3 regions of the Streptomyces sp. Root1310 genome follow, and region 1 is predicted to be linked to each of the others. Evidence: riboswitches for the same ligand, from Rfam matches in the RefSeq annotation. Region 1 holds a riboswitch; each other region holds the start of a gene.
What was found. A riboswitch is a leader RNA that binds a small molecule or an ion and turns the genes downstream of it on or off. The one in region 1 is predicted to bind cobalamin.
Positions count from the first base shown of each region.

Region 2: another riboswitch for cobalamin. It lies ahead of ASD48_RS14520 (energy-coupling factor ABC transporter permease); the one in region 1 lies ahead of metE (5-methyltetrahydropteroyltriglutamate--homocysteine S-methyltransferase).
Region 3: another riboswitch for cobalamin. It lies ahead of ASD48_RS35810 (iron chelate uptake ABC transporter family permease subunit); the one in region 1 lies ahead of metE (5-methyltetrahydropteroyltriglutamate--homocysteine S-methyltransferase).

Region 1 covers NZ_LMEQ01000023.1:389,455-395,689, reverse strand. The annotation lists gene metE (5-methyltetrahydropteroyltriglutamate--homocysteine S-methyltransferase) at 1-2,017, opposite strand, end outside; cobalamin riboswitch at 2,196-2,399, opposite strand; gene ASD48_RS25860 (hypothetical protein) at 2,547-2,816, shown strand; gene ASD48_RS25855 (nuclear transport factor 2 family protein) at 2,848-3,336, opposite strand; gene ASD48_RS45570 (hypothetical protein) at 3,370-3,513, opposite strand; gene ASD48_RS25850 (ATP-binding protein) at 3,854-4,303, shown strand; gene ASD48_RS25845 (M1 family metallopeptidase) at 4,376-5,746, opposite strand; gene ASD48_RS25840 (NAD(P)H-dependent oxidoreductase) at 5,913-6,235, opposite strand, start outside.
Region 2 covers NZ_LMEQ01000005.1:181,201-187,435, reverse strand. The annotation lists gene ASD48_RS14535 (VanW family protein) at 1-90, opposite strand, end outside; partial or broken gene ASD48_RS14530 (helix-turn-helix domain-containing protein) at 1,030-2,082, opposite strand; gene ASD48_RS14525 (SpoIIE family protein phosphatase) at 2,310-4,442, opposite strand; cobalamin riboswitch at 4,655-4,839, shown strand; gene ASD48_RS14520 (energy-coupling factor ABC transporter permease) at 4,869-5,576, shown strand; gene ASD48_RS14515 (energy-coupling factor ABC transporter substrate-binding protein) at 5,573-6,094, shown strand; gene cbiQ (cobalt ECF transporter T component CbiQ) at 6,101-6,235, shown strand, end outside.
Region 3 covers NZ_LMEQ01000032.1:618,025-624,259, reverse strand. The annotation lists gene ASD48_RS35835 (DUF5955 family protein) at 1-146, opposite strand, end outside; gene ASD48_RS35830 (nucleotidyltransferase family protein) at 339-950, shown strand; gene aceB (malate synthase A) at 1,134-2,768, shown strand; gene ASD48_RS35820 (SelT/SelW/SelH family protein) at 2,791-3,078, opposite strand; gene ASD48_RS35815 (HipA family kinase) at 3,075-3,989, opposite strand; cobalamin riboswitch at 4,149-4,273, shown strand; partial or broken gene ASD48_RS35810 (iron chelate uptake ABC transporter family permease subunit) at 4,351-4,737, shown strand; partial or broken gene ASD48_RS42850 (ABC transporter ATP-binding protein) at 4,741-5,268, shown strand; gene ASD48_RS35805 (cobalt-precorrin-6A reductase) at 5,304-6,059, opposite strand.

The sequences.
Region 1 (6,235 bases):
CGAGGTCGTCGATGGCCTGGACGATGTCGCCGAACTCGGCGTAGCACATGTGGGTGTGGATCTGCGTGTCCGGTCGCACGCCGCCGGTGCTGAGCCGGAACGCCTCGGTGGCCCAGGCCAGGTAGGCCGGGCGGTCGGCGGTCCGCAGCGGCAGGGTCTCGCGCAGCGCGGGTTCGTCCACCTGGATCACCGAAGTCCCGCCCGTCTCCAGGTCGTCGACCTCGTCGCGCAGGGCGAGGGCGACCTGGCGGGCGGTGTCGCCGAGGGGCTGGTCGTCGCGGACGAAGGACCAGGCGAGCATGGTGACGGGGCCGGTGAGCATGCCCTTGACCGGGCGGTCGGTGAGGGACTGGGCGTACGTCGTCCAGCGCACGGTCATCGGTGCGGGCCGGGAGATGTCGCCGGCCAGGACCGGCGGGCGGACGTAACGGGTGCCGTAGGACTGCACCCACCCGTGCTCCGTGGTCAGGTACCCGGTGAGCCGCTCGGCGAAGTACTGCACCATGTCGTTGCGTTCGGGCTCGCCGTGCACGAGGACGTCCAGGCCCGCCTTCTCCTGGAAGGAGACGACGTCCTGGATCTCGGCACGGATGCGCTCCTCGTAGGCGGCGGTGTCGATCCGGCCGGTGCGCAGGGCGGCGCGGGCGGTGCGCAGTTCGCCGGTCTGCGGGAAGGACCCGATGGTGGTGGTCGGCAGGAGGGGCAGCCGGAGATGGGCACGCTGGGCCGCGGCCCGCACCGCATACGGCTGGGAGCGGCGGGCGTCGGCGTCGCCGACGGCGGCGGCACGGGCCCGGACGGCCGGGTCGTGGGTGAGGGGGGAGCCGGCCCGGGCGGCCAGGTCGGCCCGGTTCGCGGCCAGTTCGCCGGTGATCGCGTCGGTACCGAGAGTCAGACCCCTGGCAAGGGTGACGACTTCGGCGGTCTTCTGGCGGGCGAAGGCCAGCCAGCGCCGGATCTGTGGCTCGATGTCCCGTTCCAGGTTCGTGTCGAGGGGCACATGGAGCAGCGAGCAGGAGGCGGCCACATCGACCCGGTCGGCGAGCCCGAGCAGGGTGCCCAGGGTGGCGAGGGACTTCTCCAGATCGTTGATCCAGACGTTGCGGCCGTTGACGACACCGGCCACCAGCCGCTTGCCGGGCAGGCCGCCCACGGCCGCGAGGGCGTCGAGGTCGGCGGCCGCGGCGCCGGTGAAGTCGAGGGCGAGGCCGTCCACGGGGGCCTTGGCCAGGACCGGCAGCGCGTCGCCGAGCCGGTCGAAGTAGGAGGCGACCAGGAGCCTGGGCCGGTCGGTCAGGGCGCCGAGAGCGCGGTAGGCGCGGGCGGTGGCAGCCAGTTCGGCCGGGGTACGGTCCTGGACGAGGGCGGGCTCGTCCAGCTGTACCCACGCGGCGCCGGCCGCGCGCAGGTCGGCGAGCACCTCGGCGTACACCGGCAGCAGCCTGTCCAGCAGGCTGAGCGGCTCGAAGTCCGCGGGCACGCCCGGGGCGGGCTTGGCGAGCAGCAGGTAGGTGACCGGGCCGACCAGTACCGGGCGGGCGCTAAGCCCGAGGGCGAGGGCCTCCCCGAGCTCGGCGACCTGCTTGGCCGGATCGGCCGTGAAGACGGTGTCCGGTCCCAACTCGGGTACCAGGTAGTGGTAGTTGGTGTCGAACCACTTGGTCATCTCGAGCGGCGCGACGTCCTGGGTGCCGCGTGCCATGGCGAAGTAGCCGTCGAGCGGATCGGTGGCGACGGCGTCGCGGTGGCGGCCGGGGATCGCGCCGACCATGACGGTGGTGTCCAGGACGTGGTCGTAGTACGAGAAGCCGCCGGTCGGTACCTCGTCGATGCCGGCCTCGGCGAGCTGCCGCCAGTCGGCGGCGCGCAGTTCGGCGGCGGTGGTCCGGAGGGCGTCGGCGGTGACGCGGCCCTTCCAGTAGCCCTCTACGGCCTTCTTCAGTTCCCGGTTCGGTCCCTGGCGGGGGTAGCCGTACACGGTGGCCCGTGCCGCCGCGGCTGCGGACTTCGCTGTCACGGAAATCTCCTTCGCGAGATATCTCCCTGGGATCCCGGGACGGGACGCGAGCGCGAAGGGGTGACGAACCGGGCGGACCGATCCCGCGCGGCGCGGCGCGGTCGTTCGCCTGATATGTACGCCGACCCGCCCACGAGGTCACCGGGATTTCCGCGCACGAGTCCTTTCGCGCGCGGGCAACGGGCAGGTCTTCGGACTCACGGGCACGTCTCTGTGTACGGAGTGCGTACGAGACACCTACTGGCCGTCGCTTCCCAGACCCTGTTCGTGGGTCCAGTGCGTATGACGGCGGTCGTTCCCGCTCACCGCTGCGGGGCAGTCCCGGATTTCCACCGGGTTCCCTCTTGCGACGCATCCCGCCTGGCGGACGGGGCGAACCAGCTGCGCCCGCCAGCCTACGGGGCGCTCCTCCGGCGCGCCGGATGACCTCGGCCGTTCGGATGGTGAGGTGGAACACGCGTTCGGCATGCTTGGAAGACGCCGAGGGCGGGAAGCGCCCCACTCCGACTTCCACGCAGCGAGGATCACCATGTCCAAGGACCGTCCCTGGAACCGCAGTCCCGAACCGGAGCCCGCCGGGCGGCCCGCACCGGCGCACGTCTTCCCGCCGTTGGCCGGGCTGGAGATCCACGGTATGGACGACGCGCAGGTCCGGGCCCACTGCCTGCGACAGGCCCGGTACCGGCTCGCCTCCTACGAACACCTGCGCCGCCGCGACGACGAGCACCTGGAGACCGCCACCAGGTACGCCGTCCTCGCCGATGCCTTCCGGCCCGGGTCCACGCCCACGGAGGAGTAGCCGCGTGCCGCGCGCCGATCGCGACGGTGGGTCACGCAACCGGTGCGGGCCGGAACTCCGGGGGGAGCTCGGGCGGCTGACCTGTGGTCCACATCGCCTGGACGGACATGCGGCTGATACGCCATCCCCCGTGCTCGCGCCGCAGTTCGGCCTCCCAGTGGCCACCCACCGTGAAGACAGGGTCGGCGTCCTCGCCGCGCCGCCGAAGCGTCTCCTCGTGGTGAACGTGCGTCATCAACGCGTTCCAGGACGCCGTGGCCCTCCCCGAGGCCGGTTCGACGTCGACCAGGAGGTCGGAGGTGATGTGCTGGGTGCGGGCGTACCGCTCGAGTGCCTCCCTGGCGTGCGCCATCGCGTCGACGCCGTCGGCCGCGCCGATCGGGGTCGTCGTCCGGACGTCGTCGGTGACGTAGTCACGGGCCCAGTCGCCCTCGAACTTCCGCTCGTCCAGAGCTCGGAAGAACCGGCTGACGAGCCTGCTGATCTCGGTGTGATCCGTCTGCGTGGTCGTAGTGGTCATGGCCGAAGCGTCGGCCCTCAAGCGCGCTTGAGGTTAAGGTCGGAGCGCGTCCGGTCGCATCGCGGCGGGGCGCAGCACGTGGGGTCGGCCCTGCGCGCCGCTCACCTGCCGGTGGGCGGCGAGGAAGACGTTGATGCCGCTGGAGTCCATGAAGGCCACGCCGCCGAGGCCGGCCACGATCCGCGGGGCGGCACGGCTCCGTCCGCGCGGAGCGGGGCTTCGCCGAGGACCTCCCTGACGTCGTGGTCGATCCCGCCCCGCACGGTCACGGCCCGGACGCCGTCGACCACGCGACGCGCGACGGACAGCTGCTCGGCCGGTCCGCTTTCCCGATACCGGTCACCGTCTCCTCGACTGCGTTTAGGCTGGCCCCCGGGCGAGGGGCGGGCGCGGAGGATTCCGTCCCACCACCGCGGCGGCACGCACCCGGGCGGCTGTGCCGGGCGGCATCCCGTGGCATGCATCGCGCGATGGCGGGTACCGGCGCACGTGACCGGGGGAGTGAGGGCGAGGACACGTGGAATCCCACGCCGGAGGCGACGGCTCTACCGGGCTGGACGGCCACCTGATGCGCGCCGGATACTCTCTGGGCGCGGACGACGCGAGCATCGCGGACGCCCGCCACCATGCCGTCGCCTTCCTCGACCGGGCCCATGACCACCATCGCCTGCCCGATCCGGCCCGCGCGCGGGACCTCACCCAGCTGGTGGTGAGCGAGCTGGTCACCAACGCCCGCAAGTACGCCCCGGGCCCCGTTCTGATGGAGCTGCGCCTCACGGCCCACGCGGTGGAAGTCGTCGTGTGGGACAGCGACCCGACGGTGCCCGCGGCCCGGGCGAGCGATCCCGGACGGATCGGCCAGCACGGCCTGGAGATCGTCAAGGCGGTGACGGACGACCTGTTCGTCGAGCAGGAACCGGTCGGCAAGCGCATCACCGCCCGCATCGCCCTCGACGGCCCTGGCTGACCCACCCCGCAACAGCGCCGCCCCGCACCCGGCGCAGCGGTAAGTCCCCTCCGCTCGCGGGTCGTTGCGCCGTCACCGGATGCGGTGGGCCTCCCAGAACGGACGGAGATCCTCGTCCGTCATGGACTGGGCGGCCTTCTTGAAGTCGGCGGTGGTGGAGACGCCGTACCAGTGCTCCCGGGCGTACCGCTCCAGGAGCCGCGCCATGGTGTCGGGGCCGAGGGCGCGTTCCAGGTCGGCCAGGGCGCAGGGCCCGGCCGTGTAGACGAGGTGGTACGTGCCGCGGTGCTGCGACCAGTAGGCCATCGAGGAGGTCAGCGCGGCACTGTCGTCGGGCCAGTAGACGTCGGACCAGCAGTCGCCGGTCTCCCAGCCGTAGAAACGGGCGTTGGCGTACTGGGCGAAGCTCTCGTCCAGCCATGGTGAGGTGTACTCGTCGTTGCCGACGATGCCGTACCACCACTGGTGCGCCAGCTCGTGGACGACGGCCCCGCCCTCCTCGGTGGTGCCGAGGAGGACGAGTCCGGGGTACTCCATGCCGCCGCCGAACCCGGGGGTCATCACGAGGTCGATCTCGCCGTACGGATAGCGGCCGAACTCCCGGCCGAACCGGTCGACCGCCGCCACGGCGTCCGCGCGGGTGAGGCGCACGCCCTCGGCGGGGGTGTCGGCCGCCCAGTACGCCTTCACACGCACGCCCCCGGGCGTGGTCCGCGCCGCCGTGCGGAACGGGCCCGCGGCCCACGCGAAGTCCCGCACCCGGTCCGCGACAGCGACGGTGACCGTACGGCCCGGGCCGCCGGGGAGGCTTCGGGTATGCCCGGTCGTGGGCACCTTCAGGGCCGACGGGTGGTCGAGACGGACGCGGAAGTCGCTCGTCAGGGCGTAGAAGCTCTCACCGAGCGCCACGTACGGGTCGAGGTGCCACCCCTTCGCGTCGTGGACGGCGAGCACCGGCAACGCGTTGCCGAGGAAGCGGTAGGCGCCTTCGCGGCCGAAGCGGGCGTTGCGCGCGGGCACCGTGATGGAGACATCGAAGGCGACGGCCGTCCGCGCGCCGCGCGCGAGCGGCTTCGGCAGGGCGATGCGCAGGGCCGTGCACCCCACGGAGGGACGCCCCGGCGTGCCTCCCGACACGCTCGACACGACGACGGGGGAGGGTGCGCCGGGCGTGCCGCACATGTCCTCGCCGTTGCCCCAAAGCCGCAGGTACACCGCACGCAGCGGCCGGTCGGACGCGTTTTGGAACGACACCCGCTGCCGTCCGGTCCAGTGGCCGCCGTCGGCGTCGGAGCGCAGGGTCACGTCGTAGCGCGCCCGATCGGGCGTCGCCGCGGCCCTGGGCACCCCGTGCCCGGTGGCCGCGCCGGCCTCGCGCACACCGGCGCCGACCGCCGTGAGCAGCAGCACGAGCAGCACGACGAACAGACGACGGACGGGCATGGGCGACCGCAAGGCCAACGACGACATGCCAGCCGATACTGCCACAACACCCTTACTATGGCGCCGAGTTGGACGGGAATGCCGCCGGGACCACTCCGCAGCCCCTCGCGTCAGCCGGTGCGGGTGCGGGTGCGGGTGCCGGTGCCGTTCCCCGCGTCGCCCGTCGTCATGCGGGATAGGGGGTGGTCTCGCGCGCCGTGCGCAACGCCCCCGCCCACCAGGCCAGTTGGTCGAACAGGGTCTTGGCGTACCCGGGGACCTGGGGATCGAGCGGACGGCCGTCCTGCCACGCGGTGTAGTAGTTCGGGAAGGCCAGGCCGTCGCGGATGGTCACCGCGTGCAGCTCGGTCAGCACGTTCTCCAGGTGCAGCACCGCGTGCCGGCCGCCTGCCGCGCCGCCGTAACTGACGAACGCGACGGGCTTGGCCGTCCACTGGGTGAAGTGCCAGTCGATGGCCGCCTTCAACGAGGCGGGGTAGCTGTGGTTGT
Region 2 (6,235 bases), on a different contig from region 1:
CAGCCCGATCAGGTACAGCGCACCGACGCCGACGGTCAGCGCACCGCCCGCCAGGGCGAGGGGCGGCACGTAGGCTATTCGGGGGCGCATGGGTCTCCTGGACGGATGATGGGCGGGTGATCCGCCCGCTGCGCGACGCGGCGTACGGGACGGCGTCGAACACAGTGGGCAAGCACGGGCAAGTGTCCCAAGCTACCCAAAGCGCATGATGGGTTCATATGTCCCAGAACACGTATGTCCCGCATCACGCCGGCCGGGCCGGATCCCGTCGTCGGTTCCGTAGCGCGTCGACGGCCCGGATCCGGCCGTCGGGCCGTAAGGCCCTTCGCCCACTCCCCCGACCCCTGACCTCCGACCCCTGACCCCCGTCCCTCGTCCCGAGGACGGTCAGGCGCCGAGGGGGCCACCGTCCGGGTCGGTCGCCGGGGCGGTCACCTCGGCCGCGATCCGGCGGTAGGCGGCACGGGCCTGGACGATCCGGGCGAGCACGGTGCCGACGAGAGTCGCGGCACACAGGCAGGCGAGCCAGAAGGTGTCACGGTGGCCGGCCCAGGTGAGCGTGCCCACGGGCGGGACGGCGAAGCCGTTGAGGGTCAGCCAGCACAGGACGGCCGTACCCGGTGCCGCGGTGAAGCGGGCGCACAGCCCCAGCAGGGCCGCCAGCAGGGACAGCGCGGCCAGGGCCGGTCCGGGGCGGTCCGAGCCCACCAGCATGTTGTGCACGGCCACCAGGACCAGCGCGCCGCCGAAGGCCGTGGCCCACACGACCGGGGTGGCGACGGGCTGGGGCACGGGCCGGGCACCGGCCCTGAGGAACACCCACTCGATCATGCCGCACGCTTCCTTCCGGTCCCCGTACCCCCGGAACGCCGGCCGCCACGGCAGCGTGGACCTCGACGCGCATTCTCCCACCAGGTCGCCGGGCGGACTCCCGTCGCCCCGTTCGCCGAGGCCGGGGGTGGGGCGCGAGGGCCGCTCCTCCGGCGGGCGCCGCCTCTCCGGACGCTGGAAGGAGGCCTCGGTCGACGTCAGGGGCCTTGACGGCCAGTCGAGCAGCCGGGCGCCGATGACCGCGGTCTGCAAGGTGTAGCGGTGGGCGGGGTCGGTGGGGTCGGTGCCGGTCAGGCCGTGGATGCGGGCCAGCCGGTAGGTGAGGGCGCGCACGCTGAGCGAGAGCCGCCGGGCGGTGGCGGCGGCGACACAGCCGCTGTCGCAGTACGCGATCAGGGTGTCGAGCAGGGGCTGCGCCCCGCCGCGTGCCCGTTCCAGCGGCCCCAGGGCGCTCTGCACCAGGTCCACCAGTGCCTGCCGGTCCCGGGCCAGGACGGGGAATACCAGCAGGTCGGCGGCGCGCAGCAGCGGCTCGTCGAGGTCCATGCGCTGGGCCACGTCCAGGGCGTTGAGGGCCTCTTCGTAGCTGTGCCCGATGCCGACCGGGCCCGGCCTGGACCGCCCGATGGCGACCCGGGCCCGGCCGGCGGTGGCGCGGGCGTGCCGGGCGAAGTGGGTGAGGACCTCGTCCTGGTCGGCGGGGGCGATGCACACCATCCGGCCGTCCTTGGTGGTGAACAGGATGTGGCGGTTCTCGAAGCGGCCGAACAGCTCGTCCCCCACCTGCCGGGGAACGGGGTCGGTCTCGTCGTACTTGTCCGGACCCTCGGCCACCGCGACCGCGTGGGCGCGGGACAGCCGTAACCCGAACCGTTCCGCGCGCGCGGCGAGCCGGCAGGCGGGCCCGCGCCCGTGGAGCAGGTCGTCGATGAACTCGCGGCGGGCCGCCTCCTCCTTGCGGACCACCAGCCGCTGCGCGCGCTCGTAGCCGTCGGCGAAGGCGTCCACGGCTTCTTCGACGACCGCGAGGACGCTGTCGGGATCGGCGCCTCGCGGACGGACCTCACGGCCGGCCGCGAGGTGCGCGCGGACGAGACCCCGCCAGCCACGGCCCGCCTCGGCCGCCTGCGCGCCGAGGGCCCGCCGGGACTCGATCTCGTCGCGGGTCAGCCGACGGCCCGTGGGCGCGGCGTCCGCCAGGATCCGGTCGAATCCGTCGAGAAACGGCTCGGGCGAGTGCGGGCCGGTCATGGTCTCCCCGTTCGGTGCGAGCGCTGTCGGACATCGGACACATGTTCCCACCGGGCGGTACGGCGGTGGGGCGCCGCGGAGGGCGTCCGGTGCGGCCTGCGACGAGGCGACGCGAGAGGCGGCGGCAGAGGGGGACGGCGGGACAGGGGGCGGCGGGACAGGGGGCGGCGGGACAGAGGGCAAGGGTCCCGGCGCGCACCACGCGGTGAAATTAGTTGAATTGCATATCAGGTGGGATGAATGAGGAGGAGGGCGATGTCGTCGCTGCGCGGGGTCGAGCGGCGGGCGTGCCGGACGAGGGCGTCGGCGAGTGCGTCCATGGAGCCCGGCCCGGCACGGCCGAGTTCGCGGGCGAGGGCGTCCACGGCATCGTCGATGTCGATGCCCGGGGCTTCGACCATGCCGTCGGTGTACAGGGCCAGGACCGAACCGGGAGGCAGCGGTATCTCGGTCGACGTGTACGAGGCGTCCGGCTCGATGCCCAGCAGGAGCCCGGGCGGCATCCGGAGGACCTCGGTGCGGCCGTCGGGGTGGCGCAGCAACGGCGGCGGGTGGCCGGCGGCGGCCAGGCACGCGAGGTGCGCGGCCAGGTCGAGATGCACGTAGAGGCAGCTGGTGAACAGGCCGGGGTCGAGGTCGGTGAGCAGACGGTTGGTGCGGGCGAGGACCTCGTCGGGGGGCGCGCCGGCGTTGGCGTGGACGGCGGTGCGGACCTGCCCCATGAGCGCCGCCGCGTTGACGTTGTGCCCCTGGACGTCACCGATGGTGGCGGCGGCCGTGGTGCCGTCGAGGCGGATGAGGTCGTAGAAGTCACCGCCGATGTCCATGCCGCGGGTGGCGGGGAGGTAGCGGGCGGCCACCTCCAGGCCCGGGACCCGGGGCAGGGTGTGGGGCAGCAGAACGGCCTGGAGGTCGTGGACGAGCCGGTGCTGGGTGTCGTAGAGACGGGCCCGGTCCAGCGCCTGCGCGATCAGCCCGGCGGTGGAGGTGAGGACGGCCCGCTCCTCCGGAAGGAAGGGGCGGGGCCGGTCGTAGGCGAGCACCAGGGAGCCGACGGGGCGTCCGGAGGTGATCAGGGGCAGGAAGGCCCAGGCGGCCATGCCGTCCTGGAGGACCGCGGGGGGATAGGCGCGTCGGAGATCGGCGAAGGTGGCGAAGAAGCCCGGAACGCCGGTGGTCAGGGTGTGCACGGCGGGAGTGTCGGAGGTGAGCGGAACGGCGTCGAAACGCCGCATGAGTTCGGCGGGGTAGCCGCGGTAGCCGATGATCCGCAGCCGGCCGTCGTCCGCGGTCATCAGGGCCAGGGCCCTGGCGCCGAAGGCGGACGGAAGCTGTTCGGCGACCTGGTCGACCACGTCCCGGACCCCGACGGCCTCGGTGAGCGTGGCGGCCAGGTGCATCAGGTGGTAGAGGGTGGCGGCCCGGCCAGGCGTGGCGGCGGCCGTCGGATGCGGCCGCGGTGGGCCGGTGAGCGGGGCATGGGCGTGCGCCGAGTGGGTGGGGGCGATGTACACGCTGATGCCGGAGGCGTCCGGGTGCAGCCGGAAGGTCAGCCACTGGTCCGGCGGCCGCAGGGTGGTGAAGGAGGTCGGTTCGCGGCTGATCATGGCCGCCCGGTAGCTGTCCTCGGCGATCGGGTCGTCGAGCCAGGGCAGCGCCTCCCAGGGCTTGGTGCCGAGCAGGTCGGGCACGGCGGAGCCGAGCAGCCGGGCGGCCGTGGTGGTCGCGAAGGTGATGCGGCCGTCCACGTCCAGCGAGCAGCACCCGCCGGGGAACCGCTCGGCGAATTCGACGGCGGACTGCGCCTGCGCGGCTTCGGCCGGCCGGGCCCGGAGCGGCGGCAGCACCCGTGGCACCCCGCCGGCCCGTACGGGGTGTCCGTCGGCGGCCGCCCGTCCCAGGAACCGGGCCAGACGGACGCAGAGGCCGGTCACGGCCTCGCGTTCGCGCACGCTCAGCTGCGGGGGGTGCGAGGCGGGCCAGTGGAGCACCAACCCGCCCCAGACCTCCTCGCCAGTGGTGATCGGGGCGGCGGCCAGCGAGAAGCGGTACGGCACGACGAGCGACAGACGCGGATAGCGGCGGGCCATCTCCTCCGCGCCGCCGACCCACACCAGGCGTCGCTCCCGCACGGCGTCGGACACCGGCGACGCGGCCGTCAGCGCCACTCGCGCCCAGGGCAGGGAGATCTCCCAGGGGAGACCGCCCAGTACCGCGAGCCGCAGCACCGGCTCGTCGGCCGCCGGCAGATACACGGCGGTCACGGACGCGACGGTCTCCTTCATGCCCTCGGCCAGGACCTTGTCCAGGGACTCCGGACCCCAGCCCCCACCCGACCCGGCAGCGGCAGCATCCGGCACACTCTCACCTTCCCCGCAGCGCAGGGGGCGCTCGCCGAACGACGGGCATGCCCCCGGGCACCGAGGGCCGTCACCCCTACGGCGGACCCTACGCCGACCGTGCGGACCCGGCATTTCGTCGAGCCCGCGGACGGCGGCCGTGCGCCGGGGTGAGCCGTCGTCCGCCGTCCTCGCGCCCCGCATCGCCGCTTGTCAGCGCGTCTGTGTGGGCACTACTGTCACCACGCCTTGGTGAACGGGAAATCCGGTGTGATGCCGGTGCGGCCCTCGCCACTGTGATCGGGAAGTCCGGCTCCGGCCCTCGCGGGCAGCCACTGGGTCCTCGGGACCCGGGAAGGCGGAGCACGGGCGGTGGTACCCGTGAGCCAGGAGACCGGCCAAGGCACGTCAACCATCCACGAGGTGCTGGAGAGGGTCTGCTCAGCCATGCACATAGCCGAGGGTTTTCTGCCTCCGGCGCATGCGATCGCCTGGGGCGTCGCATCCGCGCCATTCGTCGTCCACGGAGTACGGTCACTCACCCGTGAGGTCAGGGAGCACCCCGAGAGCACCCTGCTCCTCGGCGCCTCCGGGGCCTTCACGTTCGTCCTGTCCGCGCTGAAACTTCCTTCGGTGACCGGGAGTTGCTCACACCCCACCGGCACGGGGCTCGGCGCCATCCTGTTCCGGCCGCCGATCATGGCGGTGCTGGGCACCATCACCCTGCTCTTCCAGGCGCTGTTGCTCGCCCACGGCGGCCTGACGACGCTCGGCGCCAACGTCTTCTCGATGGCCGTCGTCGGCCCCTGGGCCGGATACGCGGTCTACCGGCTGCTGCGGCGGTTCTCCGTGCCGCTGATGGTCACGGTGTTCTTCGGCGCGTTCGTGGCCGACCTGTCCACCTACTGCGTCACCAGCGTGCAGCTGGCGCTCGCCTTCCCGGACCCGGGCAGCGGATTCCTGGGCGCGCTCGGCAAGTTCGGCTCCATCTTCGCCGTGACCCAGCTCCCGCTCGCGGTCAGCGAGGGGCTCCTCACGGTGTTCGTGATGCGGCTGCTGACCCAGTCCAGCAAGGGTGAACTGACCAGGCTGGGCGTGCTCGTGACCGGCGGCCGGACCAACTCCGGTGCCGAGACCGAGGCGGTGGCCCGGTGAGCCGTAACGCGAAGATCAACGCCCTGCTGCTGTTCGTGGTGGCCGCGCTGGCCGTCCTGCCGCTGGCCCTCGGGCTCGGCGACCACAAGGAGGAGCCGTTCACGGGCGCCGACGCGGAGGCGGAGACGGCGATCACCGAGATCCGGCCGGACTACGAACCCTGGTTCTCGCCCCTGTACGAGCCGCCGTCCGGCGACATCGAGTCGGCGCTGTTCGCCCTCCAGGCGGCCCTCGGCGCGGGGGTCCTCGCCTACTACTTCGGTCTGCACCGGGGACGGCGGCAGGGCGAACTCCGGGCCCTGGCACAGCGGGACACCACACCATCGACGACCTCGACGGCGACGACCCCGACAACGCCGCATACTTCGACGACGGCGACGACGACGCCTTCCACCACGGCGACGCCTTCGACGACGACCTCGACGACGACGAGGACCGCGGCGCAGGGCACCGCGAACTCCGCGAGCTCCCACCGCTCCGAGAGCGCCTCCGAGTCGTCCACTCCCGAACGGACCTGAGCCCGCGTGCTGCCGATCGACGCGGCGGCGCACAGCTCTCGCTGGCGCCGTCGCCATCCCGTGGACAAGGCCGTGCTGGGACTCGGCCTCACCGTGCTCGCCATCTCCCTGCCGCCCTGGCCCGGCGCGGCCCTGGTCCTG
Region 3 (6,235 bases), on a different contig from region 1:
TCGTCCTCGGCGATCGCCCGTTCCGGGAACTCGGCCGGATACGTGGCGAGTTCGCGGCGCAGCCGGGACACCGCGGTCCGCAGTTCCGCCACCCTCGGATCCTCGTAGCTGCCGGTCACTGCCCTCTGCCTCAAGCTCCGCAACACAGCTCTCCCCCCACGCGCGCTCCGCCGAGCGCGCGTGCGCGCCCATCCGCCCCGCAGCCCCGCGGCACCGGCACCGGGCACCGCAGGACGCGGGTCAGTAAACGCCACCCGATGCGGCGGGCGCCACTGCGCGGACCGAAATTCAGCCCCACGAAGCCGCGCGGCCGGCGCCACGTCAGGTATGCAGGACACATGACACACAGGGAAGAGCGGGCGGCGGACCAGGTGACGGGCCTGCTCCTCGCGGCGGGCGGCGGGCGGCGGCTCGGCGGACGCCCCAAGGCCCTGCTCGAACACCGGGGCCGGCCGCTCGTCGAACACGCGGTGCGGGTGCTGCGGGCGGCGGGCTGCGCACGGGTGCACGTGGTGCTCGGGGCCGCCGCGGACACCGTGCGGGAGCGGGCACGGCTGGAGGGGTGCGTGATCGTGCCGAACCCGGCGTGGGAGCAGGGCATGGGCACCTCGCTGCGGGCCGGGCTCGGTTCCCTCGCCGGGACGGGGGCGCGGGCCGCGCTGGTCTCCCTCGTCGACCAGCCCGGCATCGGGCCGCAGGCCGTGGCCCGGGTGCTGGCCGCCTACGAGGACGAGTCCTCGCTCGTCTGCGCCGCCTACGACGGCGCACGCGGCCATCCCGTCCTGTTCGGAGCCGCCCACTGGGCGGACATCGCCGCGACTGCCACCGGCGACCGGGGGGCACGCGCCTACCTGAAGGAGCACGAGGAGGCGATCACGCTCGTCGAGTGCGCGGACGTGGCGCGCCCCTTCGACATCGACACCCCACAGGATCTCGCGCACCTTGAGTGAGGGGCCTGGCACTGAGCGCCACCTTGCCTCGACGCGGAGAATCTCGACATCAACAAATCATTGAAGTTCCACGATGAGGAAACTAGTATCCACTGTTCAGAAGGACCCGACCCGTCCGGGGCCCCGTCCGCCGTACTCGGTTCGACTGGCACCCGGTGCCACCGCTGAAGGAAGTGACCGCTCATGTCCGCACCAGCGCCGTCCCCGCTGGCCATCGTCGACGCCGAGCCCCTGCCGCGGCAGGAGGAGGTCCTCACCGAGGCGGCACTCGCCTTCGTGGCCGAGCTGCACCGGCGGTTCACCCCGCGCCGGGACGAACTCCTCGCCCGGCGTGCCGAGCGCCGCGCCGAGATCGCCCACACCTCCACCCTGGACTTCCTCCCGGAGACCGCGGCGATCCGCGCGGACGACACCTGGAGGGTCGCCCCCTCCCCCGCGGCCCTGGACGACCGCCGGGTCGAGATCACCGGCCCGACCGACCGCAAGATGACCGTCAACGCCCTCAACTCGGGCGCCCGGGTCTGGCTCGCGGACTTCGAGGACGCCTCCGCGCCGACCTGGGAGAACGTCGTCCTCGGTCAGATCAACCTGGCCGACGCCTACACCCGGCGCATCGACTTCACCGACCCGCGGTCGGGCAAGTCGTACGCCCTGAAGGACGCCGGCGAGCTCGCCACGGTCGTGATGCGCCCGCGCGGCTGGCATCTGAACGAGCGTCACCTCGTCGACGCGGACGGCCGTCAGGTCCCCGGCGCCCTGGTCGACTTCGGCCTCTACTTCTTCCACAACGCCCAGCGCCTGCTCGACCTCGGCAAGGGCCCGTACTTCTATCTCCCGAAGACGGAGTCGCACCTGGAGGCCCGCCTCTGGAACGAGGTGTTCGTCTTCGCGCAGGACCACGTCGGCATCCCGCAGGGCACCGTCCGCGCCACCGTGCTCATCGAGACGATCACGGCCGCGTACGAGATGGACGAGATCCTCTACGAACTCCGGGACCACGCCTCCGGGTTGAACGCCGGCCGCTGGGACTACCTGTTCTCCATCGTCAAGAACTTCCGTGACGGCGGGGCCAGGTTCGTCCTCCCGGACCGCAACGCGGTGACGATGACCGCCCCGTTCATGCGGGCGTACACCGAACTCCTCGTCCGCACCTGCCACAAGCGCGGCGCGCACGCCATCGGCGGCATGGCGGCCTTCATCCCGTCCCGCCGCGACGAGGAGGTCAACAAGGTCGCCTTCGAGAAGGTCAAGGCGGACAAGGACCGCGAGGCGAAGGACGGTTTCGACGGGTCGTGGGTGGCCCACCCGGACCTGGTGCCGATCGCCATGGCCTCCTTCGACGCCGTGCTCGGCGACCGGCCGAACCAGAAGGACCGGCTGCGCGAGGACGTCGACGTCAAGGCGGCCGACCTGATCGCCGTCGACTCGCTGGAGGCCAGGCCGACCTACCCGGGGCTGGTCAACGCCGTGCAGGTCGGTATCCGTTACATCGAGGCCTGGCTTCGCGGCCTGGGCGCGGTCGCCATCTTCAACCTGATGGAGGACGCGGCCACCGCGGAGATCTCCCGCTCGCAGATCTGGCAGTGGATCAACGCGGGGGTGGAGTTCGAGCGCGACGGGACCACGGTGAAGGCCACGCCCGAGCTGGCCCGCGAGGTCGCCGCCGCGGAACTGGCCGCGATCCGCGCGGAGATCGGCGAGGAGGCCTTCGCGGCCGGTCACTGGCAGCAGGCGCACGACCTGCTGCTGACCGTCGCCCTCGACGACGACTACGCGGACTTCCTCACCCTGCCGGCGTACGAGCAGCTCAAGGGCTGAGCACCGGCACCGGCCGGACGGCTCACCTCTCCGAGTGGCCCAGGGACTTCCCCGGGGCCACTCGGTCACGTACGAGCTTCTTCACCGCGGTCGGCTCCGGGAAGCCCTGTTCGCGGCGGTCCCAGACCACCTCGTCGTTCACCCGGACGACGAAGACCCCGCCCTTGCCGGGCTTCAGGGCGAGCTCCGTCAGCTCGGCCTCGAAGGTCGTGAGCAGCTCCTGTGCCAGCCAGGCCGCGCGCGGCAGCCAACGGCACTGGGTGCAGTACTCGATCTCCACCCGCCCGCTCGCGTCACTCGCTCCGCTCATCCGAGGTGCACCGACCAATCCTGTTCCGCGGCCGGCTTGCCGTGCAGGTCGGGGACCCGCTTCAGCCAGTCGGGCCGTCCTTGCCGTGTCCTCGCCGCGCGCCGGGCCTCGTCGGCGGCGAGCTCCTCCGGGGCGGGGAAGTCGGTGGGCAGCCAGGCCGCCGAAGCCCGCACCCGCGCGTGGAGGTAGCGCACATACGCCTCCCGGACCGCGTCCGGGGTCGCGAGCCCCGCCTCGCCGGTCAGCCAGGCGTCCGGTACCTCCGCCACGATCCCGCGCAGCAGCTCCTCGGTCACCCGGGGCGCCAGCTCGGCGTCGGCCGCCCGGGTGTCCGGGGCGCAGCGGCCGAGGGCGTGATGGCGGAAGTCGTAGCGCTTCTCGGGGTCGGCGCCGTCCCAGCGGTGGTGGAAGACGAGGGCGGCGCCGTGGTCGATGAGCCAGAGCCGGGGCGGGACCGTGCCGAACGTCGGCCAGACCATCAGGTTGGAGCTGTGGACCGTCCGGTCGACGTTGACGGTCAGGGCGTCCAGCCAGACGATCCTCCCGGCCTCCAGCGGCTCCACCGGGAAGACCTCGGCGACCTCCGGCGTGAAGTCCTCCGCACCCGGCAGGAAGTCCATCCCGAGGTTGACCCCCGCGCTCGCGGCGTGCAGGTCCCGTACCTCCTGGTGCGGTTCCGCAGCGGCGATCGCCGGGTCGAAGCGGACCAGGACCAGTTCGGGAAAGCGCAGCCCGAGGGCGCGCGCCAGCTCGCCCACGATCACCTCGGCGACGAGCGCCTTGCGGCCCTGCGCGGAGCCCGTGAACTTCACGACGTAGGTGCCCAGGTCGTCGGCCTCGACGACGGCGGGCACGGAGCCGCCCGCCCGCAGCGGAGCCACGTAGCGGGTCGCCGTGACCTCGGTCAACATGACTCTCTCCCTCTGGCCTGAAGGAGCATAGTAACCAGGCCCGACAGCCGGCGAACGGGGCCGAGCCGGCGCGCGCGGAGGCCCGCGGGCGGCCTCCGCGGCTGTGGTAGCTCGCCCAGGCCGGTCGAACCCATGTGCGCACGCGAGTGTGTACGGGTCAGGGAATCCGGTGCGAATCCGGAGCTGACGCGCAGCGGTGAGGGCGACGGGCGGGGCACGGCCACCGGACGGCGTACGCGGTCCGGGAAGGCGCCTCGTCCGGGTGACCCCGAGTCCAAGGACCTGCTGGCGACCCCCGCAGCCGGGAGACGGCCGGGGGAGCACCGTACGACCGGGCTTCGCGCTTGAGCCCCCGACGCGGCTGACGGTCTGCCTCGGTCACGCCAGGACCCTGGACGCGTTCGCCTTCGGGCAGGACGCGACCCTCTGCCTCGGGGTCTCCGTGGCCCGCACCCGTCTGGTACTGCTGTGCACGACCGCGCTGCTCACAGCCACCCTGGTGAGCTCGGCCGGGGCGATCGGCTTCGTCGGCCCGGTGCTCCCGCACGCCGCACGGGTCCTCACCGGCCCCGGCCGCACCCGGCTGCTGCCCGCCACCGCCCTGACCGGCGCGGTGTTCCTGGTCTGGGTCGACACCCTCGCCCGCACCGTGCTCGACCCCCAGGAGGTGCCGGTGGGCGTGGTGACCTCCCTCATCGGCGTCCCGGCTTTCGTCGCCGCGCTGTACCGCGCGAAGGAGACCCGATGACAGCGCATCGCCGTCGTCGAGCAACAGGCCGACACCCCACTCGCGTTGAACGTCCACGACGTCGTACGCCTCGGCCGCGTCCCGCACCGCCGCGCCTGGGCCGCCACCGCCGCCGACGAGGAGGCCGTCCGCTCCGCGCTCGCGCGCACCGGGCTCGCCGACAAGGCCCACCGGCCCTGGCACTCCCTCTCCGGTGGCGAGCGCCAGCGCGTCCAGATCGCCCGCGCCCTGGCCCAGGAACCCCGCGAACTCCTCCTGGACGAACCCACCAACCACCTCGACATCCGGCACCAGCTCGCCCTGCCGGCCCTGATCACCGAACTGCGGGTCACCAGCGTCGTCGCGCTGCACGACCTCAACCTCGCCGCGATGTACTGCGACCGGCTCGTCGTCCTCGAGGAGGGGCGCGTGGTGGCCTGCGGCAGCCCGCGCGACGTCCTCACCGAGGCGCCCGTCGCCGACGTCCACGGCGTCCGGGCCGCCGTCACGGCCGACGGCCCCGACGGCCGCCCGCACATCCGCTTCCTGGGCGCCGCGCCGACTCCTGACGCGGCATCGGCGCGCGGCTACTCCCCTGCCCGTGCGGCGTTCCGGATCCATTCACGGGCCTGCTCCGGCGTGGCCGCGACCCGGACCCCCGCGGGGACCGGCGGTCTGCGCACCACGACCACGGGCAGCCCCGCCGCCCGAGCGGCGGTCAGTTTCGGGGCGGTGGCCGCTCCCCCGCTGTCCTTGGTCACGACGACGTCGATCCGGTGGCGGCGCAGCAGTTCGCGCTCCCCGTCGAGCGTGAAGGGTCCCCGGTCGAGCAGTACCTCCATGCGGGACGGGACCGGCGCCTCGGGTGCCTCGACCGACCGTACGAGGAACCACAGGTCGTCCAGGGCCGCGAAGGCGGCGAGCCCCAGGCGCCCGGTGGTGAGGAACACCCGCCGGCCGAGCGAGGGAAGCAGCTCGGCGGCCTCCGCCAGGGAGCCGGCCTCGTGCCAGACGTCGCCCGCCACCGGAACCCAGCCCGGGCGGCGCAGCGCGAGCAGCGGGACACGGGCGTCGGCCGCGGCCTTCGCGGCGTTGAGGCTGATGGTCCCGGCGAAGGGGTGGGTGGCGTCGACGAGCGCGTCGACCCCCTGCTCGTCCAGCCACGCGGCGAGACCCCCGGCCCCGCCGAAGCCGCCCACGCGCACCGCGCCGGGCGGCAGCCGGGGCGCGGCCACCCGTCCGGCCAGGGAGGTCGTCACGCGGATCCCGGGCGTGGCGTCGGCCGCCAGGAGTTCGGCGAGGCGACGGGCCTCGGTGGTCCCGCCCAGGATCAGTACGTGCACGAGAGTGCGGTCCCTTCCGGAGAGCAGGGCCCGAGGGGCGCCACCGGGGATGGTCACGGCGCCCACTGAAGCACACCGGTCCCGGCCCGGCCGGGCCGGCGTCGTGTCCCGGGAGCGCTCCACGCGGTGCGGCGGGCCGCGGCATTGACTCGCCCGCCTTCACTTAGAGTAGCCTT